Regions from separate parts of the Enterobacter sp. B79-1 genome, predicted to be linked through region 3. Evidence: predicted binding sites of a transcription regulator. Region 3 holds the regulator's gene; each other region holds the start of a gene.

Region 1 (9,780 bases), on a different contig from region 3:
TGCTTAAGCACCTGCGCCAGCCCCAGACCAATGGTGGTGTGGCCGTCGTGCGCGCAGGCGTGCATCATCCCCGCGTTGCAGGAGGCAAACCCGTCGCGGAACGGGCGATGGCTTTCATCCAGCGCTTCGCTTAAATCAAGGGCATCCATGTCGACGCGAAACGCCAGGGTTGGACCAGGACGCCCGGTATTGAGGGTCGCCACAATGCCGGTAAACCCGCCTTCAAACGGTGCCAGCCATTTCTCAGTCGCGCCCTGCGCCCGCGCGCGGGCAAACTCACGCGCCAGAGTCGCGGCATCGGGCAGCCCCATCCGGCTTTCGGCATCGACCACGTCACGACCCATCGCCAGTTCGTAACCCAGCGAGTCCAGGATTTCCGCGACTTTCGCGGCGGTACGAAACTCTACCCAGCCGGATTCCGCGAAATGGTGAAAATCACGACGCCATGCGCTCAGCTGCGGGGATAATGTCTGGATGTACTGCGCCAGTGTGTCCATATCTGTTCCTGTCATCATTAAAATATGTGAACTGCTTCACGCTGTGATAGTTTTTACTTATCACTAACCGATTTTTCACAGTTTTAACCGTTCAGGAATTACCCTCGCACATCCCTTTCCATTAAAGTAGATGACAGTTTCTTTACTCTGATAAACAACGGTTATCGGTCGGGCTATGACATTCCAGATTAAATTTCATCAAATCCGGGCGTTTGTTGAAGTCGCGCGTCAGGGCAGCATTCGCGGTGCCAGCAGGACGCTGAATCTTTCGCAACCGGCGTTGACCAAATCCATCAAAGAGCTGGAGGAGGGCATAGCGGCGCAGCTTTTCGTGCGCAGGAGTAAGGGCGTCGCGTTGACCGAATGCGGTGAGGGCTTTTACCAGCGCGCCAGGTTGATTCTGGAAGAGCTGCGTGCGGCGCAGGATGATATCCGTCAGCGGCAGGGCGAACTGGCCGGGCAGATCAACATCGGAATGGGGGCCAGCGTTTCACGAAGCCTGATGCCCGCCGTCATCACCCGTTTTCATGCGCAACATCCGCAGGTCAAGGTGCGAATTATGGAAGGGCAACTGGTGTCGATGATCAATGAATTACGCCAGGGCGAGCTGGATTTCACCATCAATACCTATTATCAGGGGCCTTACGACCATGAATTTACGTTTGAAAAGCTCTTTGAAAAACCGTTTGCAGTATTTTGTCGGGAAGGGCATCCGGCAACGGGGGCAACCTCTATTAATGAGCTTCTGCATTATAACTGGACAATGCCGACGCCGCGGGGAAGTTATTATAAGCAATTAGAAGAGGTATTTAACCACCGCTCGCAAATACCGCGAATTGGTGTCGTCTGCGAAACCTTTTCTTCCTGCATTAGCCTTGTCGCGCAAAGTGATTTTTTAAGCATATTGCCGCAGGAGCTAGGCTGTGACCCGCTACTGGCGCACCGTCTGGTCATGCTGCCGGTCGTTGAGTCGCTTCCTAAAGCAACCTATTATTTAATTCAGCGCCGTGATTCACGTCAGACGCCCCTTGCCGAATCATTAATTACGCAATTCAGAAGGGAAGCGAGAAAAATAGTCGTTGCGTGAAATGCCTATTATAAAAAAACAGGATCTGTCCGACATCAGACAGACCCTATAGTACACACAGCAGTACATCCTTTTGCCAGTCCTGAGTATTATATCCCTGAGGCAGGTATATTTAGGTATAACATCTTTTCCGAAAAATGAAAGGCAGGCGAGTGATTGATTTTATAAAAATTTAACGCAAATCACTTATTTTAACTTTACTGAAGTTTTAGTTAAGTCTGATTTAAATGTTTTTAATAATGGCTATATATATTCATCAGGATAATATGTATCTCACCCCGCATTCTGCAGGGGTGATTGAGGCGCCTGTCTGGTGCAGGTATAGTACAAGCCCAGATGTAGCCGGAGGATTTCCATGAACCCTGACGACAAATCCCTTTTTCTTGACGCCATGGAAGATGTTCAGCCCCTGAAACGCTGCACGGATATCCACTGGCAGCAAAGCCGTAATTCACGGGCTCGCCAGGACATTGATACCGAACAGCTCGACAACTTTCTGACCCTGGGTTTTCTGGAATTGCTGCCGCTCGAAGAGCCGCTGATGTTCCAGCGCGAAGGGGTTCAGCAGGGCGTTATTGATAAGCTGCGTTCCGGCAAATATTCCCGTCAGGCCAGCTTAACCCTCTTACGTCAGCCCGCCGAACGCTGCCGCCAGATGCTGTATTCTTTTATCCGGCAGGCGAGTCGTGACGGGCTGCGCAATCTGATTATCGTGCACGGCAAAGGGCGTGAGCTGAAGTCACACCCTAATGTGGTGCGCAGCTATCTGGCGCGTTGGTTGACGGAGTTCGAGGAAGTGCAGGCATTTTGTGTCGCGCTGCCGCACCATGGCGGCAGCGGGGCTTGCTATGTTTCGCTGCGAAAATCCGACGAAGCGAAACAGGAAAACTGGGAGCGGCACGCCAAGCGCAGCCGCTAGCGGTACGGCTTAGAACGTTTCCCAGTGATTGTCGCCCGACGCGCTGGCCGTTGCCGGGCGCAACAGCTGCGGCGTTTTCACATTTTTGGCGCGCGGCGCGGCGCTTTCCTGCACGTTCAGGCGAAATGCGGCCACGGCCTGACGCAATTGCTCGGACTGGTCTTCCAGTGCCGCTGCGGCCGTGGCGGATTCCTGCACCAGCGCGGCGTTTTGCTGCGTTACGCTGTCCATCTGCGATACGGCCAGGCTCACCTGCTCAATACCACGGCTCTGCTCGTCAGAGGCTGACGAAATCTCGCCCATAATATCGGTGACGCGGGTGACTGCGGCGACGATCTCTTTCATCGTTGCTCCAGCCTCGCTCACCTGTTCAGAGCCGGTGTTGACCCGGCTGACGGAATTCTCAATCAGTCCTTTGATCTCCTTCGCCGCCTGGGCGCTGCGGCTCGCCAGCGTACGGACTTCACCGGCGACAACCGCAAATCCACGGCCTTGTTCCCCGGCGCGAGCGGCTTCCACCGCCGCGTTAAGTGCCAGAATGTTCGTCTGGAAGGCGATGCTGTCAATCACACCGGTGATGTGCGCGATTTGCTGCGAACTGTCGGCAATTTCGGTCATCGTGCGAACCACGTTATCCACGACGTGACCGCCGCGTGCGGCCGTTTCTGAGGCATTTTTCGCCAGCAGCGTAGCCTGACGCGCGTTATCGGAGTTCTGTTTAACCGTTGCGGTCAGCTCTTCCATACTGGCGGCCGTCTCTTCCAGCGAGGCAGCCTGCTGTTCGGTACGGGCCGAGAGGTCGTTGCTCCCGGCGGCAATTTCACCCGCGCCGGTATAGATCGAATCCGTGCTCCCGCGTACGGCACTGACCGTGTTAACCAGCGACTGCTGCATCTCATGCAGGCCTGCCGCCAGCTGTCCCATCTCATTGCGGCCAGAGATATCGACGTTTTGCGTCAGATCGCCGCCCGCGATGGTGCGGATGTGGTTCATGATGGTTTTGAGCGGTTTCAGCAGCAGGTGTTGTAAACCCTGCCAGATCACGACCAGTACGGCGATCACGGCCAGGAAAATCCCTGCCAGTGTCCACTGCATCTGCGTAAAGCTGCTCTGGTTTTCTTGTGTCGCCGCTTTAAGCAGGGTGTTGTTTTCGGCACGCCAGCGGTTATAGACCGCTTCCATCCCGTCCTGTGCCTGCTGGGCATCCAGATCACCGTAAGCCTGATAGTTGTCGGCGCGCAGATACTCAATCGACAGACGCATCACCTCGTGCATTTGATTCCAGGATTTCTGCATCTCTTCGGTTAACGCCGCGTTTTGGCCCTTAACCTGCGGCATTTTCTGCCACGCTTTGTTATAGGCTTCGGCTTTCGCCAGAGAGTCATTGGCGGTACCTAACAGCTTGTTGATCGCCGCGAGGGACGCAGGATCGCGCTGGTTTTTCAGGTAACGGATCGCCACGCGGGTGACGGTAACGCGCGTTTTTACCAGCGTATTGACGCTGTCGCTCAGGCTCTCCTGCTGGGCATTGAGCACCCCGGAGTTCTGGAAGTTATGGCGATCGTTGCTGACGGCAGAGTAGAACAACCCTCCCGTGACAACTTGCAGCAGACAGAATATGGTGAGGGCAAAGATAATACCGGTAATCACGTGCAGATTTTTCAGCATAGCGGTCGTCCGTTAGAGAGATGCAGAGGTACATCAATACTATCGTCGTATAGAATTTAAACTTTAATTTAACTCGTGCTTAACTTAGGGCTCCGATCGGGAACCTGTTGTAAACCCGGATCATTTTTATGAGGAAGGTCAACATGAGCAGCATTGATAAAAGCGGAACGTACGCGCTCGGCACGCGAACGGTTAAACGACTGGGCTATGGCGCGATGCAGCTTGCCGGGCCGGGCGTGTTTGGCCCACCGAAGGATAAGCAGGCCGCGCTGGAGGTGCTCCGCGAAGCGGTGGCCGCAGGTGTGAATCATATCGATACCAGCGATTTTTACGGTCCGCACGTGACTAACCAGCTGATCCGCGAGGCGCTTCATCCTTATCGGGACGATCTGACCATCGTGACCAAAATCGGCGCCCGCCGCGACGACAAAGGTGCCTGGCTCCCGGCCTTTTCCGCGCAGGAACTGACTCAGGCGGTGCATGATAACCTGCGCAACCTGCAGCTGGACGTACTGGATGTGGTCAATCTGCGGATTATGTTTAGCGCCCACGGTCCTGCGGAAGGATCGATCGCTGAACCGTTGTCCACGCTGGCGGAGCTACAGCAGCAGGGGCTGGTTCGCCATATTGGATTGAGCAACGTCACGGCCTCTCAGGTCGCCGAGGCGCAGAAAATGGTGTCCGTGGTGTGCGTGCAGAACATGTACAACATTGTGAATCGCGGTGATGATTCGCTGGTGGATACGCTTGCGCAGCAGGGGATTGCCTGGGTGCCATTCTTCCCGCTGGGCGGTTTCACGCCGCTGCAATCTTCCGGGCTGCAGACGGTTGCGGATGCGCTGGGAGCAACGGCAATGCAGGTTGCGCTGGCGTGGCTGTTGCAACGTTCTCCGAACATCCTGCTGATCCCCGGAACGTCCTCCGTGGCGCATCTCCGGCAAAACCTTGCCGCCGGGGATCTGGTGTTACCGCCGGACGCGCTGGACACGCTGAATTCACTGGTGGATTAAGCGAAAACAGAATACCGCCTGCCAGATGAAGCCCTGCTTAGTCTGCCGCAGGCGTCATCTGGTTATTCTGTCGGTGAAGCGCTAACGCTTCCGCCACAATCTCTTGCTTACTTTTGCGGGTTTCATAGGCGGTGGTTCTGATGTACTCCATCAGGTCGGGATCGATGCGGGCGCTCAACATCCTGAGATCGGCCTCCTTTGCTAAACCGCGAGCAACGCGTTTGTCGGGATAATCACGGGCTGGCATAGAAAACGTCCTCCAAAAAGTCTTGTTAATTTGTGCTGTAAAATATGCATTAGTCTAAATTTAAAGTCAATCATTAGTGTTTTTATAGTGATTGATTTAGTTGAGCTCTCACGGTAAGTCATAAGTAAGTCATTAATTTAAAGATAACATGGTTATTTTTATTATTGTCGACCATGCTATTTATAATCATAACCCTGTAGGGTAGATACGTTGATGCGTAACGCTTTTGTGCCTGTCGCAGCAGCAGTAGCCATTTTTATTGCGGGTATTTTTATCCTCAATATTCAACTCTGGTATTCAGCACGGGCCGACAGTCAGTCGGGAGCCCGATACGCGGTAAGCGATATTAATGACATTCTTGACGAGGCGCGCGTTGCCGCCCGAACGGCGACGGAAATTATCGTCAAGGGGTGCGATGCAGAAGGCCAGTACCAGCTGGGTACGGAGGCAGCGCTTCAGCCACATCTCAGAACCATCGTCATCATCAGGCAGGGGCAGCCCTGGTGTTCCTCTCTGCCGGGAAATCGCGTGTTATTGCGGCATATTAATACATTACCCGATACTCCCTTATTTCTTGTTCCGGCAAGCGATACGGTAAACGGGCAGCCGGTTTTGCTCTTTCAGACCCGGTTTGCAGAAAACCGTATTATCGTGACGATCAGCGATCGCCATATCCGGGATGCGTTAAGCACGCCGTTAAAGCACGTGAATTATTCATTAGCGGTGGGCGGGAGCGCAATTGACGCCTCTGGCGAACTGCACATCACGTCTCCCGGCGAACGTCAGGCCAGACAGGTTCACTCTGAACAATACGCCTATAGCATCCGATACAACCCTGCGCCTTTTTTCAGCCCGCAAAGGCTGCTTCGTCAGGGGGGCGGCATACTCCTTTTCGTACTGCTGGTTGCCGGTATCGCGGCTTATGTTCTGTATAAGTACCTGAACAAACACACGCTTCCTGAAGAAACACTTCGCAGTGCGATTGCGAAGAGAGAAATCATTCCGTTTTACCAGCCCGTGGTTAACGGCAGGGAGGGCACGCTGCGGGGCGTGGAGGTTCTGGCAAGATGGAAGCACCCCAAAGCGGGTTATATTTCACCCGGCGCATTCATTCCGATTGCTGAAAAATCGGGGCTGATTGTTTCCCTCACGCAAAGCCTGATGGCGCAGGTGGTGACGCAAATGAATGCCATCTCCAGTAAGCTTCCGGAAGGTTTTCATATCGGGATTAACTTCAGCGCTTCCCATATCGCGATGCCTGGCTTCGTGGACGAATGCCTGAAGTATAAAAATAGCTTCGTCAGAAAGGATTTAAACCATGTGATTGAGGTGACAGAGCGAGAGCCGCTGGATATTGATGAACGCCTCGTGCAGACCCTGAACGTGCTCCATGAAAATGGTTTTGCCATTGCCCTGGATGACTTTGGTACCGGCTATTCCGGGCTCTCATATCTACACGATCTGCATATCGATTACATCAAGATTGACCACAGCTTCGTCAGCAGAGTCAATGAACACGAGGACTCCACCCGGATCCTCGATTGCGTATTGGATTTGGCGCGTAAGCTCTCCATCAGCATTGTGGCGGAAGGCGTTGAGACGAAGGCGCAGTTAGACTATCTCAACCGGAATAACATCGTATACCAGCAGGGATACTACTTCTTTAGACCGGTCGCCTTTACCGGGCTTATCCATATTTTGCTGTCTAAACCCAAGGTGAAGGTCATGGTGGAGTGACTTGTACAGGCTATGGCTAAATTAAATCCGCTCAAACTTCAACGCGTTTGGGTTCGCCTCCGGAAATCATCTTGATCCTTGTCCATAATCCGTAATACTGTATTTATATACAGTATCTGGCGAGAAAGGCATTATGGACACTCTCTTTTCTTATCACCCAAAACAAGTCATTGAATTACCGTTATTTTTAGAACGCGTCGCCTGTGGTTTCCCGAGCCCGGCGCAGGATTACGTAGAGGATCGTCTCGATCTTAACCGGCTGGCAGTGAGACACCCCAGTGCGACCTATTTTATCAAGGTGAGCGGAGACTCCATGATTGGGGCGGGAATTAGCGATGGCGATCTGCTGGTGGTGGATCGTTCGTTAAATGCCGAACATGGGGATATCGTCGTGGCGTCGGTCGCCGGTGAGTTTACGGTGAAAGAGCTACAGACCCGCCCGGTTCTGAGGCTATTGCCACATAATGTCCGCTATCAGCCGATCGCCTTTCAGTCCGAAGAGGAGCTGCAGATCTTCGGCGTCGTCACCCACACGCTCAAAACGCATAAACATGTTCGCGCTGGTTGATGTAAATAGCTTCTATGCCTCCTGCGAGCGGGTGTTCCGCCCCGATCTGGAAGGGAAGCCCATCGTGGTGGTGTCCAATAACGACGGCTGCATTATTTCACTGTCGCGGGAGGCAAAGCAGTTCGGCATAAAAATGGGTGAGCCGTATTTTAAATTCAAAGAAAAGCGCTACCCGTCGCGGGTTTACGTCTTTAGCTCAAACTATGCGCTGTATGCCGATCTCAGCAGTCGGGTCATGCAGACGCTGACCGATCTCGCTCCGGCCATTGAGATCTACTCCATTGATGAAGCATTTGTGAACGTTTCGGGTGTCAGCCACTGCCTGTCGCTGGAAACGTTCGGTCACCAGATGCGCACGCAGGTCTTTAAAAATACGGGCTTAACCGTTGGCGTCGGTATTGCTCCGACAAAAACGCTGGCGAAGCTGGCCAACTATGCGGCGAAACGCTGGGCCAGCACGGGCGGCGTGGTCGATCTCTCAGGCCGCGAGCGGCAGCGTAAACTGCTGGAAAAGGTTCCGGTAGAGGAGGTGTGGGGGGTAGGACGGCGCATTACGAAAAAACTGAACGCGATGGGCATTACCACGGCGCTGGAGCTGGCGGAAGCGTCATCCTGGGTCATTCGCAAACATTTTAACGTGGTAATGGAACGTACGGCGCGCGAGCTTCGCGGCGAGCCGTGCCTTGATCTGGAAGAATTCACCCCCACGAAACAGCAAATTATCTGTAGCCGTTCGTTTGGTCACCGTATTACGCAATACGAAGAGATGCACCAGGCGATTTGCGCCTACGCGGAACGCGCAGCGGAAAAACTGCGCGGCGAGCATCAGTACTGCCGCTTTATCAGTGTGTTTGTGCGCACCAGCCCGCATGCTGACAACGAAATTTATTACGGCAATCAGGCTTCGGTCACCCTGATGACGCCCACTAATGACTCGCGCGATATCATCCGCGCCGCCACGGAGGCGCTGGGGCGTATATGGCTCGACGGCTATCGCTATATGAAAGCCGGGGTGATGCTGGCGGACTTTTTCAGCAGCGGCGTCGCCCAGCTTAATTTGTTTGACGATAACCGTTTGCGCGCCAACAGCGCGGCGCTGATGGAGATGATCGACAGCGTAAATCATTCCGGCAAAGGAAAGATATGGTTTGCCGGGCAGGGTATTGAGAAACCGTGGACGATGAAGCGTGAGATGCTGTCACCGGCCTATACGACGCGATACGCCGATTTGCCGGTGGCGAAGTAGAAGGCGACTATTTTGTGGTTTCATGCGTCGCGATCTCAGGCAGTAACTGCTCAATCACGCTGATGACCTTTCTGACGCGCTGCGGAATAAAGCGGGCATCGGGATATACGGCATAGAGGAAGCGATCGGGTAACCGCCAGTCGGGCAGTACCGGTACCAGCGTGCCCGCCTGCAGCGCTCTGACCACGAGCGGTCGCTGCAGGCCGCCGATACCGATGCCGGACTCCAGCGCCTGTAGCAGCACGTCGCTGGTATTGGCACGGAAAACGGTATTCACGTTTATCTCGACCGTTTCCTCGCCAGAAATCAGACGCAGGGGGGCATCCAGCGGAATACCGCTGAACCGTACGTGTGGCAGCGTCGCCAGCTCGCTGACGGCGTTTACCGCCTGAAAGCCGGGAGCGGCAAACAGCGCGGCTTCAATCCGCGCCAGCACGCGAGCCGCGTGCGCCTGCGGAGGCTCACTGCTCAGCCGTATCGCAACATCCACGCCTTCCGTCACCAGATCGGCAAGGCGGTCATCCAGGGAAATCATCAGCTGCAGTTCGGGATGCAGGCGCTGCAGCCCCAGCAGATGCGGCAAAATGATCTGCCCCAGGCCGCTCGGTAACTGGACATGGACGCGTCCCTGAACGCTATGATCGACAGGATGTAAACGCCTCTCCGCTTCCCCCATGGCGTCCAGCACAAGCTGCATATCTCGCCGGTAACGTTCACCCTGTTCGGTCAGCTTCATCGTACGCGTTGTACGGTGCAGCAATACCACACCCAGCGATTCCTCAAGCGCCGCGATCTGTTGAC
Region 2 (9,780 bases), on a different contig from region 3:
CTGGTCGCCAACGACCGTATCCACGCCCTGCGGGAGCAGCGGCAGAAACTCGCTAACCCAGGCGCGATCGAGGACCGATTGCAGCTCATCTTCCCGCGCGTCCGGGCGAGCCAGAAGCACGTTTTCGCGTAGCGTGGAAGCCGGAAGCTGCGGGTTTTGTCCTACCCAGCTCAGCTGTTTGCGCCAGGCATCAGGCTCCAAATCGCACAACTCAGTTTTATTAATGCACAGCGAACCGGCGTAAGCCATAAAGCCGGAGAGTGCATTTAACAGCGAGCTTTTCCCTGAGCCACTGGTTCCGACCAGCACCACGCGATGCCCGGCAGGCAGGGTAAAGTTGAGCGGACCTGCCAGCACTTTGCCTTCAGGTGACAGAACAGAAAAATCCTTCGCCTCAATCGTCACGGGCTCTTTGGCGTTCAGAACGATGTCACCACGCTCGGGATGCGCCAGCGGTGTTTCAAGGAAGGTTTTCAGGCTGTCGGCCGCGCCAACCGCCTGTGCTTTGGCATGGTAAAAGGTGCCAAGATCGCGCAGCGGCTGGAAAAACTCCGGAGCCAGGATCAATGCCAGGAAACCTGCTGAAAGCGTTACGGCTGTGCCGTAGTGGCCGAAATCCAGCGCGCCGAGGTAAGAAAACCCGAAGTAGACCGCCACAAGGGCAATCGACAGCGAAGTGAAGAATTCAAGCACGCCAGAGGAGAGAAATGCGAGACGCAGCACCTCCATGGTGCGCTGACGGAAATCCTGAGACGCCAGGCGAATATTTTCCGTTTCCGCTTCACCCCGGCCAAAAATACGCAGGGTTTCCATTCCGCGCAGCCGGTCAAGGAAATGACCGCTCAGGCGGCCCAGCGCGAGGAAGTTACGACGGTTAGCATCCGCCGCACCCATACCGACCATCGCCATAAACAGCGGGATAAGCGGGGCGGTACCCAGCAGGATCAGCGCCGCTACCCAGTTGGTCGGGAAAATCGCAATCAGAATCAGCAGCGGGACGCAAACTGCCAGCGCCATCTGCGGCAGGTAGCGGGCGTAGTAGTCGTGCATATCGTCGATCTGTTCAAGGATCAGCGTCGCCCAGCTTCCTGCTGGTTTACCCTGGATCCAGGCTGGCCCGGCCTCCTGAAGACGATCCAGGACCTTACGGCGGATCTCGTAGCGGATATGCTGTCCGGCATGAAAACCAACGCGTTCACGCAGCCAGACGACCCACGCACGAAGGATAAAAACCAGAATCAGGACAATAAAGGGCAACAGGAGCGCTTCACGCGGAATGTTCTCCATGATCATATGATTAAGAATGCGGGCCAGCAGCCATGCCTGGGCAACAATCAACAAACCACTGACGAGTCCCAGAAGACGGGAAATCATGAGCCAGCGGCGGGAAAGAACGCTTTGCTGTTTAAGCCAGCGTGTTAACTCTTGTTGACGGGTTTTTTCCATTGCGTACTTTGCAGGTGACGTTATAAGAAATTAGACCACTGCATGTTACACGTGGGGAAAAATAAAGGCGACCTGTGGCCGCCTTTATTTACGTTTGTTACTGACTTGTAAAGATTATTTACCTTGTTCAGCCAGTCCGTCGAGGTAGCGTTCAGCATCCAGCGCGGCCATACAGCCGGTGCCTGCAGAGGTAATCGCCTGACGATAAATATGGTCCATCACGTCGCCAGCCGCGAACACGCCCGGGATGCTGGTCTGGGTCGCGTTACCGTGAATGCCCGACTGCACTTTGATGTAGCCGTTTTCCAGCTCCAGCTGACCGTCGAAGATCGCGGTGTTCGGGCTGTGACCGATCGCCACAAACAGGCCCGCCACTTCCAGCGACTCGATGTTATCGGTGTTCTGGGTATCGCGCAGACGCAGACCGGCAACGCCCATCTGGTCACCCGTGACCTCTTCCAGGGTACGGTGAGTGTGAAGCACGATGTTGCCGCTTGCCACTTTATCCATCAGGCGTTTGATCAGGATCTTCTCCGCGCGGAAGGTGTCGCGACGGTGGATCAGGTGCACTTCAGAGGCGATGTTTGCCAGGTAGAGCGCTTCTTCCACTGCGGTGTTACCGCCGCCGATCACGGCGACTTTCTGATTGCGATAGAAGAAACCGTCGCAGGTAGCGCAGGCAGATACGCCGCGGCCCTTGAACGCTTCTTCAGACGGCAGACCAAGGTAACGGGCAGAGGCGCCGGTGGCGATGATCAGCGCGTCACAGGTGTATTCGCCGCTGTCGCCGGTCAGGCGGAACGGACGGTTCTGCAGATCGACCTTATTGATGTGGTCGAACAGAATTTCAGTTTCAAATTTGGCGGCATGCTCGTGCATACGTTCCATCAGCAGCGGCCCGGTCAGGTCGTTCGGGTCCCCTGGCCAGTTTTCCACTTCGGTGGTGGTGGTCAGCTGACCGCCTTTTTCCATGCCGGTGATGAGTACCGGGTGCAGGTTAGCGCGTGCAGCATAGACCGCTGCGGTATATCCCGCAGGTCCAGAACCAAGGATTAGCAGCTTACTGTGTTTGGCCGTGCCCATGAGATCCCCATTGTTGTTGGCAGACATTTGGCTGGATTGTAGGGAATTTGTTGTCGTAAAAAAAGAGCGCAGCAATTTTGATATCAATCTGTGTAATAGCCACGGACGATGAATGAGGCGCTATAACATCACTATTTGGCCTGAAATCCGGTCGTTTATAAGGCAATAAAATGACGATTAATACCCTGCCGTAATGAATATCCGGCATGTTGTACTAAAAATCGATGTTTTGCTTTGACAATCACCTGCGCTTTTGCGAAAACATTCAAGGAAGAAAAAAAAACCGCGTTAACCGTGTGCCGCATAGGCATGCACGTAAATGCCATTTTTACCGTGTCAGTGAAATCTACGCATGGCGTGGACAGACGCCATACGTGATGTCGGTGACTGCCTTCGGGCAACGGTCTTCTTACCAACAGAACCCGAATCCGCATCGCGTCTATAGCCTAATAATTCGAGTTGCATGAAGGCGGCGACGCAGCGAATCCCCGGGAGCGTACATCAGTACGTGACTGGGGTGAGCGAGGACAAACTGGCCTGGCCAGTTTGAACAGCGCTTGCGCTGGCCCCGAAGGGGCGAGGCCACAGGCCGAGTCAAGCCAACGCACAGGCAACTTGAAGTATGACGGATATAATACATAACCAGGCGATGTGATGACTAACGGGTACAGGCTCTGAACAGTGATGTGCACAGGGTCCAGGCAGGAGTAGGGAAGGAATACAGAGAGACAATAATAATGGTAGATAGCAAGAAGCGCCCTGGCAAAGATCTCGACCGTATCGATCGTAACATTCTTAATGAATTGCAAAAGGATGGGCGTATTTCCAACGTCGAGCTTTCAAAACGTGTGGGACTTTCCCCGACGCCGTGCCTTGAGCGTGTGCGCCGACTGGAAAGACAGGGTTTTATTCAGGGCTATACGGCTCTGCTTAACCCGCATTATCTGGATGCCTCACTTCTGGTATTTGTTGAGATTACTCTGAATCGTGGTGCGCCGGATGTGTTTGAACAATTCAACTCCGCTGTACAAAAACTTGAAGAAATTCAAGAGTGTCATCTGGTTTCCGGTGATTTCGACTACCTGTTGAAAACCCGCGTGCCTGATATGTCCGCCTACCGTAAGCTGCTGGGTGAAACCTTGCTGCGTCTGCCGGGCGTGAACGACACCCGTACGTATGTGGTGATGGAAGAGGTTAAACAGAGCAATCGTCTGGTAATTAAGACGCGCTAACACGGAACAGGTGCAAAATCAGCGTAGTTTGATTACACTCCTGTTAATCCATACAGCAACAGTGCCGGGGAGTCCCCGGCGCTGTTGTCCGTTTTAGCAAACAGGCAGGATATGCCTGATACCTGGAGAGCCTTTCTTGAGCCAGGAATACACTGAAGACAAAGAAGTCACACTATCGAAGCTAAGCAGCGGACGTCGTCTCCTCGAGGCTTTGCTGTTGGTTATTGCCCTTTTCGCCGTCTGGCTGATGGCAGCCTTACTCAGTTTCAACCCCTCCGATCCCAGCTGGTCGCAAACCGCATGGCATGAGCCTATCCATAATTTAGGCGGTGTACCGGGTGCCTGGCTTGCGGACACGCTCTTTTTCATTTTCGGTGTGATGGCCTATACCATTCCCGTCATTATCATTGGCGGATGCTGGTTTGCCTGGCGTCATCGTCAGAATGACGACTACATCGATTACTTCGCGGTATCGCTGCGCCTGATTGGCGCGCTGGCATTGATCCTCACATCGTGCGGGCTGGCGGCTATAAACGCCGACGATATCTGGTACTTCGCCTCCGGTGGCGTCATCGGCAGCCTGCTGAGTTCCGCCCTGCAGCCGATGCTTCACAGCAGCGGAGGTACCCTGACGCTGCTTTGCATCTGGGCCGCAGGGTTGACCCTGTTTACTGGCTGGTCGTGGGTGAGCATCGCCGAGAAGATCGGCAGCTTTATTCTCACTATCCTCACTTTCGCCAGTAACCGTACCCGTCGTGACGATACGTGGGTCGATGAAGACGAATATGAAGATGAGTACGAAGAGGAAGACGAGGCGCCGGTACAGCGTCGTGAATCTCGTCGGGCCCGTATTCTTCGTGGCGCGCTCGCGCGTCGTCAGCGCGTCGCTGAAAAATTTGCCAATCCGCTTGGGCGTAAAACAGATGCGGCGCTCTTCTCCGGCAAACGCATGGATGAAGACGAGCAGGTTGAGTACCGTGCGGCGGGTGCCGCCGTCGATCCTGATGATGTTCTGTTCTCCGGCAACCGTGCGATGCCGGGCGATTTTGACGAATACGATCCGCTGCTGAATGGTCATTCAGTGACAGAACCGGTTGCAGCCGCTGCTGCCGCAACCACGGCAGCGCAGGCTTTTGCTGCGCCAGCGGAAGCCGTAATGCCATCCGCGCCCGTTCCGGCACCGGAGTCGGTTATCCAGCAACCTCAGGTTGACTGGCAGACTGCGCCGGGTGTTCACACCCCGGAACCTGTTATTGCGCCTGAACCAGAAAGCTATGTTCCTGTGCAGCAGGAACAATGGCAGCAGCCTTATCAGCCGGAGCCCGTGTATGAACCACAGGGATACCCGGAATATGAGCAGCCGGTCGCACAGCCGTATGTACCGGAACCGGTTGAACCTGCGCAGCCATACGCACAACCTGAGCCTGACGTGGCGGAGGAGGCGAAACCATCTCGTCCACCACTGTACTACTTTGAAGAAGTGGAAGAGCGCCGCGCCCGTGAGCGCGAGCAGCTGGCAGCCTGGTATCAACCTGTGCCGGAGCCGGTGCAAGAGCCTGTCGCAAAAGCGCCTTCCGTTTCCGTACCGCCAGTCGATCCAACGCCTGTGGCAGAGAGCGTGAAGCAAGCCTCTGTCGCGGCCGCCGCTGCGGCACCAGTCTTTAGCCTGGCGACCGGCGGCGCGCCTCGTCCTCAGGTGAAAGAGGGCATTGGCCCGCAATTGCCTCGTCCTAATCGCGTACGTGTGCCCACGCGCCGCGAGCTGGCTTCCTACGGTATCAAGCTGCCTTCCCAGCGTATGGCTGAGGAAAAAGCGCGTGAATCGGACTATGAAGACGACGCCGATGAACTTCATCAGGATGAGCTGGCGCGTCAGTTCGCCGCGCAGCAGAATCAGCGTTACGGTGAAGAATATCAGCACGACGAGCAAATCCAGGAAGATGAAGACGATGCGGCAGAAGCGGAATTAGCCCGCCAGTTCGCCGCTACGCAGCAACAGCGTTATTCTGGTGAACAGCCTTCGGGCGCGAACCCGTTCTCGCTGACGGATTTTGAATTCTCACCGATGAAAGATCTGGTGGATGATGGCCCAAGCGAACCGCTGTTTACGCCGAGCGTAATGCCGGACGCTGAGCCTGTGCGCCAGCAGCCAGCAGCTCAGACCTACGCGCAGCCGCAACAACCTGCTCAGCAGCCGTATGCGCAACCGCAGCAGCCGCCGCAGTTCCAGCAGCCTGCGCCTCAGCCGCAGGAAAGCCTTATTCACCCGCTGCTGATGCGTAACGGCGATAGCCGTCCGCTGCAGCGTCCAAGCACGCCGCTGCCGTCGCTGGATCTGTTAACGCCGCCACCGTCAGAAGTGGAGCCGGTTGATACCTTTGCGCTCGAACAAATGGCGCGTCTGGTCGAAGCCCGTCTGGCTGATTTCCGCATCAAGGCGGATGTGGTGAACTACTCGCCGGGTCCGGTGATCACGCGATTCGAACTGAATCTGGCACCAGGCGTAAAAGCAGCGCGTATTTCTAACCTGTCACGAGACCTGGCGCGTTCCCTGTCGACCGTTGCGGTACGTGTGGTGGAAGTGATCCCAGGCAAGCCGTACGTTGGCCTTGAGCTGCCGAACAAGAAACGTCAGACCGTTTACCTGCGAGAAGTGCTGGATAACACCAAGTTCCGCGATAACCCGTCCCCGCTGACCGTGGTGCTGGGTAAAGATATCGCAGGCGATCCGGTAGTGGCAGATCTCGCGAAAATGCCTCACCTGCTGGTTGCCGGTACCACCGGTTCCGGTAAGTCAGTTGGCGTGAACGCCATGATCCTCAGCATGCTGTACAAAGCGCAGCCGGAAGATGTGCGTTTCATCATGATCGACCCGAAAATGCTCGAACTGTCGGTCTACGAAGGTATTCCGCATCTGCTCACGGAAGTGGTGACGGACATGAAAGACGCCGCCAACGCGCTGCGCTGGAGCGTCAATGAGATGGAACGCCGCTACAAGCTGATGTCTGCGCTGGGCGTGCGTAACCTGGCCGGCTATAACGAGAAAATCGCCCAAGCGGTGCGCATGGGACGCCCTATTCCGGACCCTTACTGGAAGCCGGGTGACAGCATGGATGCCCAGCACCCGGTGCTGGAAAAACTGCCTTATATCGTCGTGCTGGTTGATGAGTTCGCTGACCTGATGATGACCGTCGGTAAGAAAGTGGAAGAGCTGATTGCTCGTCTGGCGCAGAAAGCGCGTGCGGCGGGTATTCACCTTGTGCTGGCGACGCAGCGTCCTTCCGTGGACGTTATTACTGGGCTTATCAAAGCGAACATTCCGACGCGTATTGCGTTTACCGTATCAAGTAAAATTGACTCCCGTACCATTCTTGACCAGGGCGGCGCAGAGTCGCTGCTGGGTATGGGTGATATGCTTTACTCAGGCCCGAACTCGACCTCGCCGGTGCGTGTCCACGGTGCGTTTGTCCGCGATGAGGAAGTTCACGCTGTCGTGCAGGACTGGAAAGCGCGCGGTCGTCCACAATACGTGGACGGGATCACCTCTGACAGCGAGAGCGAAGGCGGCGGCGGTGGCTTTGACGGCGGTGAAGAGCTGGATCCGTTATTCGATCAGGCGGTTAACTTCGTGACCGAAAAACGCAAAGCGTCCATCTCTGGCGTGCAGCGTCAGTTCCGCATCGGCTACAACCGCGCGGCGCGTATCATCGAGCAGATGGAAGCGCAGGGGATTGTGAGCGAGCAGGGGCATAACGGTAACCGCGAGGTGCTGGCTCCGCCGCCGTTTGATTAACCTTCAGCGATTGCAAAGAAGGGTAAATCAGCCAAAATTAAGCATTTTCTTCTGTCGCCTGCCTTCGTGCAGGGCCAGAATAGAAGACGGAAACCCCATTTTGGGACGACGTATTTTAAGGAATAACAATGAAAAAAATCGCCATCGCCTGTGCATTACTCACCAGTTTTGTCGCCAGCAGCGTCTGGGCTGATGCAGCCAGCGACCTTAAAAGCCGACTGGATAAAGTAAGCAGCTTCCACGCCAGCTTCACGCAAAAAGTGACTGACGGCAGCGGCAACGCGGTGCAGGAAGGCCAGGGAGATTTGTGGGTAAAACGCCCAAATCTCTTCAACTGGCACATGACCCAGCCGGATGAGAGTATCCTGGTGTCTGACGGTAAAACCCTGTGGTTCTTCAACCCGTTTGTTGAACAAGCCACGGCGACCTGGCTGAAAGATGCGACCAGCAATACGCCGTTTATGCTGATTGCCCGCAACCAGTCCAGCGACTGGCAGCAGTACAACATCAAACAAAACGGTGATGAGTTTGTCCTGACGCCGAAAGGCAGCAACGGCAACCTGAAGCAGTTCACCATTAACGTGAGCAGCAACGGCACGATCAATCAGTTCGGTGCGGTTGAGCAAGATGACCAGCGCAGCAGCTACCAGCTGAAAACGCAGCAAAACGGCGCTGTTGATGCATCGAAATTCACCTTTACCCCGCCGCAGGGCGTAACGGTGGATGACCAACGCAATAAGTAAGAGGCATGAGTGGGCAATCTGTCGCTCGATTTTTCAGATAATGCGTTTCAACCTCTGGCCGCTCGTATGCGGCCAGAAAATTTAGCGCAGTACATCGGCCAGCAGCATCTGCTGGCTGCCGGGAAACCGTTGCCACGCGCCATTGAGGCCGGGCATCTGCACTCGATGATCCTCTGGGGGCCACCAGGCACCGGTAAAACGACCCTCGCTGAAGTGATCGCCCGATATGCAAACGCGGACGTTGAGCGGATTTCTGCCGTGACCTCCGGCGTGAAGGAGATCCGCGAAGCGATCGAGCGTGCGCGGCAGAACCGCAATGCCGGGCGGCGCACCATCCTCTTCGTGGACGAAGTTCACCGCTTCAACAAGAGCCAGCAGGATGCCTTCCTGCCGCATATTGAAGACGGCACGATCTTCTTCATCGGTGCCACCACGGAAAACCCATCCTTTGAACTTAACTCAGCACTTCTTTCCCGTGCGCGCGTTTACCTGCTCAAATCGCTAACTACAGACGATATCGAAAAGGTGCTCACCCAGGCGATGGATGACAAAGCGCGGGGTTACGGCGGACAAGACATCGTTCTACCGGATGAGACGCGCCTCGCGATTGCTCAGCTGGTTAACGGTGATGCGCGTCGGGCATTGAACACGCTGGAAATGATGGCCGATATGGCCGAAATGGATGATTCCGGCAAGCGGGTGCTGAAGCCTGAATTGCTCACTGAAATAGCCGGTGAACGCAGCGCGCGTTTTGATAATAAAGGCGATCGTTTTTACGACCTGATCTCGGCGCTGCATAAGTCTGTGCGCGGTAGTGCCCCCGATGCGGCGCTCTACTGGTACGCGCGCATTATTACCGCAGGTGGCGATCCGCTGTATGTCGCACGTCGCTGTCTGGCGATTGCATCAGAAGATGTCGGTAATGCCGACCCGCGCGCCATGCAGGTGGCTATCTCCGCCTGGGATTGTTTCACCCGCGTCGGGCCTGCTGAAGGCGAGCGTGCCATTGCGCAGGCGATTGTCTATCTGGCCTGCGCGCCGAAAAGTAATGCGGTTTATACCGCCTTCAAAGCAGCAATGTCTGATGCGCGCGAGCGGCCGGACTATGATGTGCCGGTTCATCTGCGTAACGCACCAACAAAGTTGATGAAAGAGATGGGGTACGGGCAGGAGTATCGTTACGCCCACGACGAACCCAATGCCTATGCCGCCGGAGAGAACTATTTCCCGCAGGAGATGGCACAAACCCGCTATTATCACCCCACAAACAGAGGTCTTGAGGGTAAGATTGGCGAAAAGCTCGCCTGGCTTGCCGGACAGGATCAAAATAGCCCTATAAAACGCTACCGTTAGCGCTATCGTTGCGGTAATGTTGGCGTTGTATCCCTGTGACCGCAGGCTGTGGTCACTTTTCCTATTTTAATTCGATAAGCACAGGATAAGCATGCTCGATCCCAATCTGCTGCGTAATGAGCCAGACGCA
Region 3 (9,780 bases):
CTCGCCCTTTCCGGCAACGGTATTGATGAAATCGCACAGAAATTCGTAGCTGTCCTGGTCATCAATGCCGATACGGGTTTTGACCGTCACCGGGATAGAGACGACGTCACGCATGGCTTTGATGCAGTCCGCCACCAGCTGCGCATTGCCCATCAGGCACGCGCCAAACATGCCGTTCTGCACGCGATCGGACGGGCAACCCACGTTCAGGTTTATTTCGTCATAGCCGCGCTCTTCGGCCAGCTTCGCACACTGCGCCAGCGCGGCCGGATCGCTGCCGCCCAGCTGCAGCGCAACCGGATGCTCTTCTTCGCTATAGGCCAGATAGTCGCCCTTGCCGTGAATAATTGCCCCGGTGGTCACCATTTCGGTATACAGCAGCGTATGGCGGGAGAGCTGACGCAGGAAGTAACGGCAGTGTCTGTCCGTCCAGTCGAGCATCGGCGCAATGGAGAAACGGTGTGCGGGGAAAGCAGTCTGTAGTTCTGACGACATGGCGAAGTTTTAAGCATCTGGTGGAAAAGGGGCGCTACTATAGCACAAAGAAAAGCCGGAGGCGCAGCGCCTCCGGTTCACGTTAAAACGTCATGCTTAACTGTGCTCCTGCGCCCCAGGTTTCGTCCTCGCCGTACAGGCCCATCAGGTCAACGTGGACGGTGTTAAATGGCGCAAAGCCAACACCGCCGGTAAAGACATTGCTGTCGTTACCTTTCATATCTGCCCGATAACCGGCACGCACGGCGAGCCAACTGAGCGGCGTCACCTCGGCACCGACGCCAACATATTGCGAGGTATCTTCGCTTTTAAAGCCCTTGGTTTCGGTCAGATCGCCATCAGCCGTCAGGGTCAGAAGATCGGTATGCCATGCCGCACCCGCCGTGACAACAGGGCTAATTTGATAGGTATCACGCACCCCGTCCACCTCTTTGGTGTCGATATCACGCGAGAAAAGGTTTTGTCCGGTCAGGCCGACCGTCCAGTTTTCCCCGAAGTCCGCCGCAAGACCAGCATCGACGTTAAAGCCAGTATCATCATTACGGTAACGGCTGCTGTTGATATCACCACTGTCGAAGTTATAAATCGAGACGGTGTAGTTATAGAGCCAGGTCTTTTGCAGCTTCGGCGTGATACCCAATGAAACCGGCACACCGCTGATATCAAACTGACGCGCGACCGTCACGCCATAGTCCGAAACGATTGCCGCGCGGCCAAAGCCTTTTGATTTTAGATTATTGGGGTTAACCGTGAGCGCGGTCGCGGGAACAGCCTCAACACCGCGCAATATGTCGATATCGCCCTGATCGATGTAAGAGCTCACACGTGCACGCGCATTCGCTTTGGCCACAAAGGCAACGGAGAGCACGTCATTAGGAATACTGACGGCGATCCCCCCACCCGCTTTACCGCTGGCGGTTTTCCCTTTCAGGGAATCCAGCTGATCGGCAAGATCGCCCGCAGCGGAAGAGACCTGCTGAGAGGCAGGGCTAAGCGGATTTAAGAGATCGATGAGGTTGATGTTGTCCAGCGTGCTGCGATAGCGGCTTACATCGTCGCTGATGTCATCGATTTTATCCCGCAGGTTATCTTTGTCTGAAATCTGCGCGCCGATGGATGGCAGGATCACCGTGATACCATCGTCAGGTTTCGCTTTGGCCAGTAATGCCGGGTTGATTAATGTACCGCTGCCGTAGGTCCCTGCCGCAACGCCCGTTCCCCCCATCGCATCGCTGCGCGCTTCTGTCCAGGTATTGGCTGCTCCCGCCTGATTTGCCATAAAAAAGGAGACAGCAATGCTAACCACCGAAAATTTAAAATATTTTTTCACAGTATGCCCGTTATAGTCTGTTATGAAATAACCCCTGTCTGTTATCACCCAAACAGGAACGAACTATTGCTGTGAATAAGAAGTAAAAGACCCGCTATTTCTTTCCCTAAGTAAAATTCCCTTACGGCCTGTTGTAATTTGTGACGGCCCTCAATATTTATAGAAGAGGAAAATTATTTCCGCTCGGGTTTTCCGTTGTGCGGCCCAAAAAATTGAGGAGGATGATCTACCCAGCGGTCCTCACGCGTCGCGGCATAAACCGGGTTCAGCGGATAGTAGATACGGTTTTGCTTTTTGTTGGCCTCGCCGACAACCAGCAACCGCACCTCTTCGTCGGTATTGTTAATAAAGGTATGGCAAACGCCCGTCCCGGCGGGGAACCCCACGCTGTCTCCTGGATCAAGCTTCCACAGGTAGCCGTTTATCCAGGCTTCCGGATGCCCTTCAAGCACATAAATAAACTCTTCTTCGTCGCTTTCCGCATGCGGATAAGACGTACGACGCCCTGGCGGCAAACGCTCATGATGAATACCGATGCGGCCTAAGCCCAGCCTGCGAGCAAGGGGCGCGCCGATGGAAAAAAGTTCGTTACTGTCGGGATAGGTCGAATCGTCAGCACCTTCCACATCTCGCCAGTGCTTAATACAGTCAGGTCTTTTCATGGTTAATTCCCCGAATTGCGATGCGTCAGGTATAGCACAGCCTGGTGGATCTCGGTGTTTTTACCAGAACATGATAAAGTGAGGGTTTTCCATCCTATACATCCGAGGTGCTAAATGGATAAGTCCACAAAAGAGCTGTTAGCGCAGGCCGAAAAGCTGTGTGCGCAACGCAATGTGCGCCTGACTCCGCAGCGCCTCGAGGTATTGCGCCTGATGAGCCTGCAACAGGGTGCCATCAGCGCATACGACCTGCTGGATCTGCTGCGTGCAAGCGAGCCGCAGGCAAAACCGCCTACGGTTTATCGTGCGCTGGATTTCCTGCTGGAACAAGGGTTTGTGCACAAAGTTGAATCCACCAACAGCTATGTACTATGCCATCTATTCGATCAGCCAACCCATACCTCAGCCATGTTTATCTGCGACCGCTGCGGCGCGGTGAAGGAAGAGTGTGCGGAAGGCGTGGAAGATATTATGCATACGCTGGCGGCTAAAATGGGCTTCGCCCTGCGTCATAACGTGATTGAAGCGCACGGGCTGTGCTCGGCGTGTGTGGAGGTGGAATCCTGTCGCCATCAGGATGAATGCCAACACGATCACTCCATTCTCGTGAAGAAAAAGCCGCGTTAACGGCAAAAGAAAAGGCGGCTTAGAGCCGCCCTGTGGGTTATTCAGTGTTACCAGCGGTAGTCATTACGGGTTTCCCAGTCTTTGACTTCGGTTTCCGCCTGGTCTTTCGCGTAGCCGTAACGTTCCTGAATTTTACCGACAAGCTGATCGCGTTTACCTTCAATGACGGTCATATCGTCATCCGTCAGCTTACCCCACTGTTCTTTCGCTTTACCTTTAAACTGCTTCCAGTTGCCGCCGATTTCGTCTTTATTCATCATCGTGTCCTCTTAGTTAAGCGTTGGGTCGTAACGTCCGTTACGTTCTTTTCTGCTGGACGTGATAATAATTGTAGTTAAGGATTCGGCGGTTGATTTCATATTCGGAATCTTTAACCGTCACGATATATCGTGACGGGAAGGGAGCCAGGTATTGTTTTGCCAGTGGCGGTGCCAGATGAACGCCAGCGACAATCCGCGCAGCGACAGGAAAACCGCCAGTGCCAGCCATAAACCATGGTTGCCCAAATACGGTAAGGTCAGCAGCGTGAGGCCAAAACCTGCAGCCGCGACCGCCATGCTGTTACGCATCTCCGCGCCGCGCGTTGCGCCAATAAACATGCCGTCCAGCAGATAACACCAGACGCCCACCACCGGCAAGATCACCTGCCAGATGAGATAGTGGCCCGCCAGTTCGCGTAAAGCCGGTAACGACGTGAGTAACGCGATAATGTCGCTGCCGAAACAGGCATAAATCAGTGCGAACGCCAGCGCGACCAGACCTGATTGACGGCAAGCCGCCCGCCACACCTCGCGGAGCTGGCCACTTTCACGCGCACCGTATGCCTGCCCGGAGTGCGCCTCCACGGCGTATGCAAAGCCGTCCAGCGCATACGCGGTAAACGTCAGCAATGTCATCAGCACCGCATTTACCGCAACGATCTCAGGCCCAAGACGGGCACCAAAAACCGTTAACGCACCAAAACAGAGCTGCAGCAGGAGCGAGCGAAGCATGATGTCCCGGTTCAGCGCCAGCAGCTTGCGGATGTTGCCGCGCCACGCGGTTTTCAGCATGACGAGGGAGATTCCACGCATGGCCAGTACGCGCCAGACCATCCACAGGCCGATGATAAACGTGCCGTATTCTGCGACTGCGGTTGCCAGTGCCGCGCCCCGTACGTTCATGTGCAGGCCCATCACCAGCCAGAGGTCGAGCACGATGTTCAAAAGGTTTCCCACCACCAGCAGGATGACCGGCGCACGAGCGTACTGCACGCCCAGCAGCCAGCCCAGCAGAACCAGGTTTGCCAGCGATGCGGGCGCGCTGAGCCAGCGGATTTCAAGAAAGCGACGCGCCTGCTCCAGCACCGCCTCGCTGCCGCCCACAATGTGCAGCGCCAAATCAATCAGCGGCGTGCGAAACAGCACGATTAACGCGCCTGCCCCAAGCGCCAGAATGAGTGGCTGAACCAGCGCCCGCGCCAGTCGCAGCGGCTCTTTCGCGCCATAGGCTTGTGCCGTCAGGCCCGTGGTACTCATGCGTAAGAAGAGCAGGAGCATAAAGAGAAAACTGGTCGCCGTTGCGCCAATCGCCACGCCGCCCAGATAAACGGGAGAATCCAGATGACCAATCACCGCGGTGTCCACCAGGCCAAGCAGGGGAACGGTGATATTGGAAAAAATCATCGGCAGTGCAAGACGCCACAATGCCTTATCAGAAGCTGTCAGCAGTGACATGAAAAATACCGGGAATGGAAAATGATCCAGGCTACGGAGACCCGTAGCCTGTCAGGAAGACGTTACAGCCATTCACCGTTGCGGATAACACCAACGGCCAGACCTTCAATGGAGAAGTTCTGTTCGCGCAGATCCACCACAATCGGGGAGAATTCGTTATTTTCGGGCAGCAGCTGTACGGTGTTGCCCTGTTTTTTCAGTCGTTTGACGGTCACTTCATCATCAATACGCGCGACCACAACCTGACCGTTACGTACATCCTGCGTTTTGTGAACGGCCAGCAGATCGCCGTCAAGAATGCCGATATCTTTCATGGACATCCCGCTGACGCGCAGCAGGAAATCTGCACTCGGTTTGAACATACCAGGATCGACCTGATAGTGACCTTCAATATGCTGCTGGGCCAACAGAGGTTCACCTGCGGCGACGCGACCAATCAGCGGAATACCTGTCTCTTCTTCCACCAGCAGACGAATGCCGCGAGACGCGCCAGACACAATTTCAATCACACCTTTGCGCGCCAGCGCTTTCAGGTGTTCCTCGGCCGCATTTGGAGAACGGAAGCCCAGACGCTGAGCGATTTCCGCACGCGTGGGTGGCATACCCGTCTGGCCGATATGATCCCGGATGAGATCAAACACCTCTTGCTGCCTGGTCGTTAACGCTTTCATTCCGCCCCCTGGGTGTATATACAGTTATGCTGTGAGTATATACAGTCAAAGGCGATTTTGGAACCAAAAACTGCACAAAAAACCAGGGACTTAATTATTCCTCGAGGCTCATCGGAAATGTGACCAAAGCAACGTGACCCAGGTAATCGCTGCCGTGATAATCGCCAACAGCACAGCGGCAGACCCCATGTCTTTCGCACGGCCAGAAAGTTCGTGGAAATCTGAACCGATACGGTCCACAACCGCCTCAATAGCGCTATTGAGAATTTCCACTATCATCACCAAAAGAACAGAGCCGATGAGAAGCACGCGGGTAATAGCATCAACATCAAGGAAACAGGCGATGATAACCGCGACGATAGCGGCAACGCCCTCCTGGCGAAACGCGGCTTCATTGACCCATGCGGCACGGAAACCTTTCCATGAATAGCCGGCAGCTTTGATGATTCGAGTTAACCCAGTGGTATTATTGGCCATTAATAGAACCTTTTATTGTAAATAGCGTCAGTAACTCTGGCAGCAGCGCGTTTCGCTGTAGCCTGAAGTATGACGGGTAACAACAGAAATTTTGCGCGCTTTCTGTTATCCTTGCGCCGCAATTGCATTATTAACCAGAGGCTTTACATCGTTTATGTCCGGCTGGCCACGAATTTACTACAAATTACTTAATTTACCATTAAGCGTCCTGGTAAAAAGTAAGTCTATCCCAGCAGAACCTGCGCTGGAATTAGGGCTCGATACGTCGCGCCCTATTATGTACGTTTTGCCTTATAACTCGAAGGCAGACCTGCTGACGCTTCGCGCCCAATGTCTGGCGCATGATTTACCTGACCCACTTGAACCGCTTGAAGTTGATGGCACTCTGCTGCCGCGCTACGTGTTTATTCACGGCGGGCCGCGCGTGTTTACCTATTACACGCCGAAAGAAGAGTCCATCAAGCTGTTCCATGACTATCTCGACCTACACCGCAGCAATCCCGATCTGGATGTGCAGATGGTGCCGGTCTCAGTGATGTTTGGTCGCCGTCCGGGCCGCGAAAAAGGTGAAGAGAATCCGCCGCTGCGTATGCTCAACGGCATCCAGAAGTTCTTCGCGGTCTCCTGGCTGGGACGCGACAGCTTTGTACGCTTCTCCCCTTCCGTTTCGCTGCGCCGTATGGCAGACGAGCACGGCACCGACAAGATCATCGCACAAAAACTGGCGCGCGTGGCGCGTATGCACTTCGCACGCCAGCGTCTGGCTGCCGTTGGGCCTCGTCTCCCGGCGCGTCAGGATCTGTTCAACAAGCTGCTGGCCTCCAAAGCGATTGCCCGCGCAGTTGAAGACGAAGCGCGCAGCAAGAAGATTTCCCACGAGAAAGCACAGCAAAATGCCATTGCACTGATGGAAGAGATCGCGGCGAACTTCTCCTATGAGATGATTCGTCTCTCTGACCGTATCCTGAGTTTCACCTGGAACCGTCTCTATCAGGGCATTAACGTCCACAACGCCGAGCGCGTTCGCCAGCTGGCCCATGACGGTCATGAAATTGTTTATGTGCCCTGCCACCGCAGCCACATGGACTACCTGCTGCTCTCCTATGTGTTGTATCACCAGGGGCTGGTGCCACCGCACATTGCGGCGGGTATCAACCTGAATTTCTGGCCAGCAGGCCCGATCTTCCGCCGTCTGGGTGCGTTCTTTATTCGCCGTACCTTTAAGGGTAATAAGCTCTATTCCACCGTATTCCGTGAATATCTCGGCGAGCTGTTCAGCCGCGGCTATTCCGTCGAATACTTCGTGGAAGGCGGTCGTTCCCGTACCGGTCGTCTGCTCGATCCGAAAACCGGCACGCTGTCGATGACCATCCAGGCCATGCTGCGCGGCGGCACGCGTCCGATCACGCTGGTGCCAATCTACATTGGCTATGAACACGTCATGGAAGTGGGCACTTACGCCAAAGAGCTGCGCGGTGCGACCAAAGAGAAAGAGAGCCTGCCGCAGATGCTGCGCGGCCTGAGCAAGCTGCGCAATCTTGGCCAGGGCTACGTGAACTTTGGCGAACCGATGCCGCTGATGACGTATCTGAACAACCATGTTCCGGAGTGGCGCGAGTCTATCGACCCTATCGAAGCGGTACGTCCGGCGTGGCTGACGCCTACGGTGAACGGTATTGCTGCGGAGCTGATGGTGCGCATCAACAACGCAGGTGCGGCGAACGCCATGAACCTGTGCTGTACCGCGCTTCTGGCCTCTCGCCAGCGTTCACTGACCCGTGAACAGTTGACCGAGCAGCTTGATTGCTACCTGAACATTATGCGCAACGTGCCGTACTCGGTTGATTCGACTGTGCCTTCTGCTACCGCGAGCGAGCTTATCGACCACGCGCTGCAGATGAACAAGTTCGAAGTCGAGAAAGACACCATCGGTGACATCATCATCCTGCCGCGCGAGCAGGCCGTGCTGATGACGTACTACCGCAACAACATCACGCATATGCTGATGTTGCCGTCGCTGATGGCGGCCATTATTACCCAGCATCGCCGCATTTCGCGTCAGGAACTGTTGCGCCATCTTGAAGCCATCTACCCGATGCTGAAAGCGGAGCTGTTCCTGCGCTGGAGTAAAGATGAGCTGGCGGTAGAGCTGGATAAAATGACGGAAGAGATGCGCCGTCAGGGGCTAATTACCCTGACTAATGACGAGCTGCATATCAACCCGTCGCGTTCCCGCACCCTGCAGCTGCTGGCCGCCGGTGCGCGTGAAACGCTGCAGCGCTACGCCATCACCTTCTGGCTGCTCAGCGCGAACCCGTCGATCAACCGCGGTACGCTGGAAAAAGAGAGCCGGACGCTGGCACAGCGCCTGTCTGTTCTACACGGCATTAACGCACCGGAGTTCTTCGACAAAGCGGTATTCAGCTCACTGGTGCTGACGCTGCGTGATGAAGGGTTTATCAGCGATACGGGCGATGCTGAACCGGAAGAGACGCTCAAGATTTACCAGATGCTGGCCGAGCTGATTACCTCGGACGTGCGTTTGACGATTGAGAGCGCGACGCAGGACGAGTGATGTAAAAAAGCCGGGTGGCGCTAGCGCTTACCCGGCCTACGATCCTGCATGACATGTAGGCCCGGTAAGCGCTAGCGCCACCGGGCTTCTTTTTAGCCAAAGTAACTCATCGCCAGCCCTAAAAACAGCACCAGACCGACGTAGTTATTATTTAAAAATGCTTTGAAGCAGGCTTCACGCTCGCGCTTCGCAATCAGCTTCTGCTGATACGCGAACAGCAGTCCCGCCACCAGCACGGACCAGTAAAATTCCCAGTTCAGCCCGTTCAGGCGACCAATCGCCACCATCAGCGCCAGCACCGCCACCTGCAAAATGCCGATAATCAGTTTGTCCTGACGGCCAAACAGGATCGCCGTCGACTTGATGCCAATCTTGAGATCGTCATCGCGGTCGACCATCGCGTACTGCGTATCGTACGCCACTGCCCAAAGAATATTCGCCAGGAACATCAGCCAGCAGCTGAGCGGGACAGATTCGCTAACCGCGGCAAACGCCATCGGAATCGACCAGCCAAATGCCGCGCCCAGCACCACCTGCGGCAGATGGGTGTAGCGCTTCATAAACGGGTAGACCCAGGCCAGCGCCAGCGCGGCGACAGACAGCAGGATCGTCATGGTGTTAAGCGTTAGCACCAGCAGGAAGGAGAGCAGCACCAGCACCACAAACAGCGTGCGCGCCTCTTTTTCCGTCACCTGGCCGCTGGGCAACGGACGATTAGCCGTTCGCTTTACATGTCCGTCAAATTTCCGGTCTGCGTAGTCATTTACTACACAGCCTGCAGCACGCATCAGCCAGACACCGGCAACAAACACCGCCAGGATCCACAGCGGCGGCACGCCCGGCGTCGCCACCCACAGCGCCCATAACGTTGGCCACAGCAGCAGCAATGCGCCAATCGGTTTATCCGTTCGCATTAAGCGGTGATAGGCCAGCAGCTTGTTTTGCGTCAGGCTCCACTCCATTTTGTCTTCCTCTCAGTACAACGGCGATGCCGGTAAAAAAAGCTCTGTCAGTATTAACGGTTTACCACTCAGACGCAGGCGGGAACGACGCCCCCACAGGTCGGCATCACGACCAATCTCAATAAAATCTCGGGTAAGTTCAGACGAGGTGAAAAGATACCTCCCCAGCGGCGTTTTCCCCAATCGTTGCAGGGCAAGTTCTGGCCCGGAAAGGGTAGACTCAGGCACCACTGTTCGCCCGGCAAGCCACGGCTCGCCGTCAGCAC

The links. The regulator LexA, encoded in region 3, represses DNA repair genes until DNA is damaged. The targets are predictions, from matches to a motif close to TNCTGTATGTACATACAGNA.
Region 1: a site for LexA is predicted at 7,261-7,280, ahead of umuD (translesion error-prone DNA polymerase V autoproteolytic subunit). Genes of this name have one in related genera too.
Region 2: a site for LexA is predicted at 3,800-3,819, ahead of AC2T6E_RS05705 (DNA translocase FtsK 4TM domain-containing protein). Genes of this name have one in related genera too.

What each region holds. Positions count from the first base shown of each region.
Region 1 covers NZ_JBYAZJ010000001.1:696,973-706,752, reverse strand. The annotation lists gene AC2T6E_RS03385 (M20 family metallo-hydrolase) at 1-497, opposite strand, end outside; gene AC2T6E_RS03380 (LysR family transcriptional regulator) at 673-1,584, shown strand; gene smrA (DNA endonuclease SmrA) at 1,940-2,503, shown strand; gene tcp (methyl-accepting chemotaxis citrate transducer) at 2,513-4,171, opposite strand; gene AC2T6E_RS03365 (aldo/keto reductase family oxidoreductase) at 4,315-5,181, shown strand; gene AC2T6E_RS03360 (hypothetical protein) at 5,219-5,428, opposite strand; gene AC2T6E_RS03355 (EAL domain-containing protein) at 5,642-7,165, shown strand; gene umuD (translesion error-prone DNA polymerase V autoproteolytic subunit) at 7,299-7,733, shown strand; gene umuC (translesion error-prone DNA polymerase V subunit UmuC) at 7,717-8,979, shown strand; gene AC2T6E_RS03340 (LysR family transcriptional regulator) at 8,987-9,780, opposite strand, start outside.
Region 2 covers NZ_JBYAZJ010000001.1:1,170,831-1,180,610, reverse strand. The annotation lists gene cydD (heme ABC transporter permease/ATP-binding protein CydD) at 1-1,446, opposite strand, end outside; gene trxB (thioredoxin-disulfide reductase) at 1,561-2,529, opposite strand; gene lrp (leucine-responsive transcriptional regulator Lrp) at 3,267-3,761, shown strand; gene AC2T6E_RS05705 (DNA translocase FtsK 4TM domain-containing protein) at 3,898-7,554, shown strand; gene lolA (outer membrane lipoprotein periplasmic chaperone LolA) at 7,683-8,297, shown strand; gene rarA (replication-associated recombination protein RarA) at 8,307-9,650, shown strand; gene serS (serine--tRNA ligase) at 9,742-9,780, shown strand, end outside.
Region 3 covers NZ_JBYAZJ010000011.1:60,747-70,526, forward strand. The annotation lists gene dusA (tRNA dihydrouridine(20/20a) synthase DusA) at 1-495, opposite strand, end outside; gene AC2T6E_RS21635 (conjugal transfer protein TraF) at 578-1,825, opposite strand; gene AC2T6E_RS21640 (cupin domain-containing protein) at 1,999-2,487, opposite strand; gene zur (zinc uptake transcriptional repressor Zur) at 2,602-3,114, shown strand; gene AC2T6E_RS21650 (CsbD family protein) at 3,162-3,371, opposite strand; partial or broken gene AC2T6E_RS21655 (hypothetical protein) at 3,421-3,495, opposite strand; gene dinF (MATE family efflux transporter DinF) at 3,492-4,829, opposite strand; gene lexA (transcriptional repressor LexA) at 4,892-5,500, opposite strand; gene AC2T6E_RS21670 (diacylglycerol kinase) at 5,609-5,977, opposite strand; gene plsB (glycerol-3-phosphate 1-O-acyltransferase PlsB) at 6,132-8,552, shown strand; gene ubiA (4-hydroxybenzoate octaprenyltransferase) at 8,645-9,514, opposite strand; gene ubiC (chorismate lyase) at 9,527-9,780, opposite strand, start outside.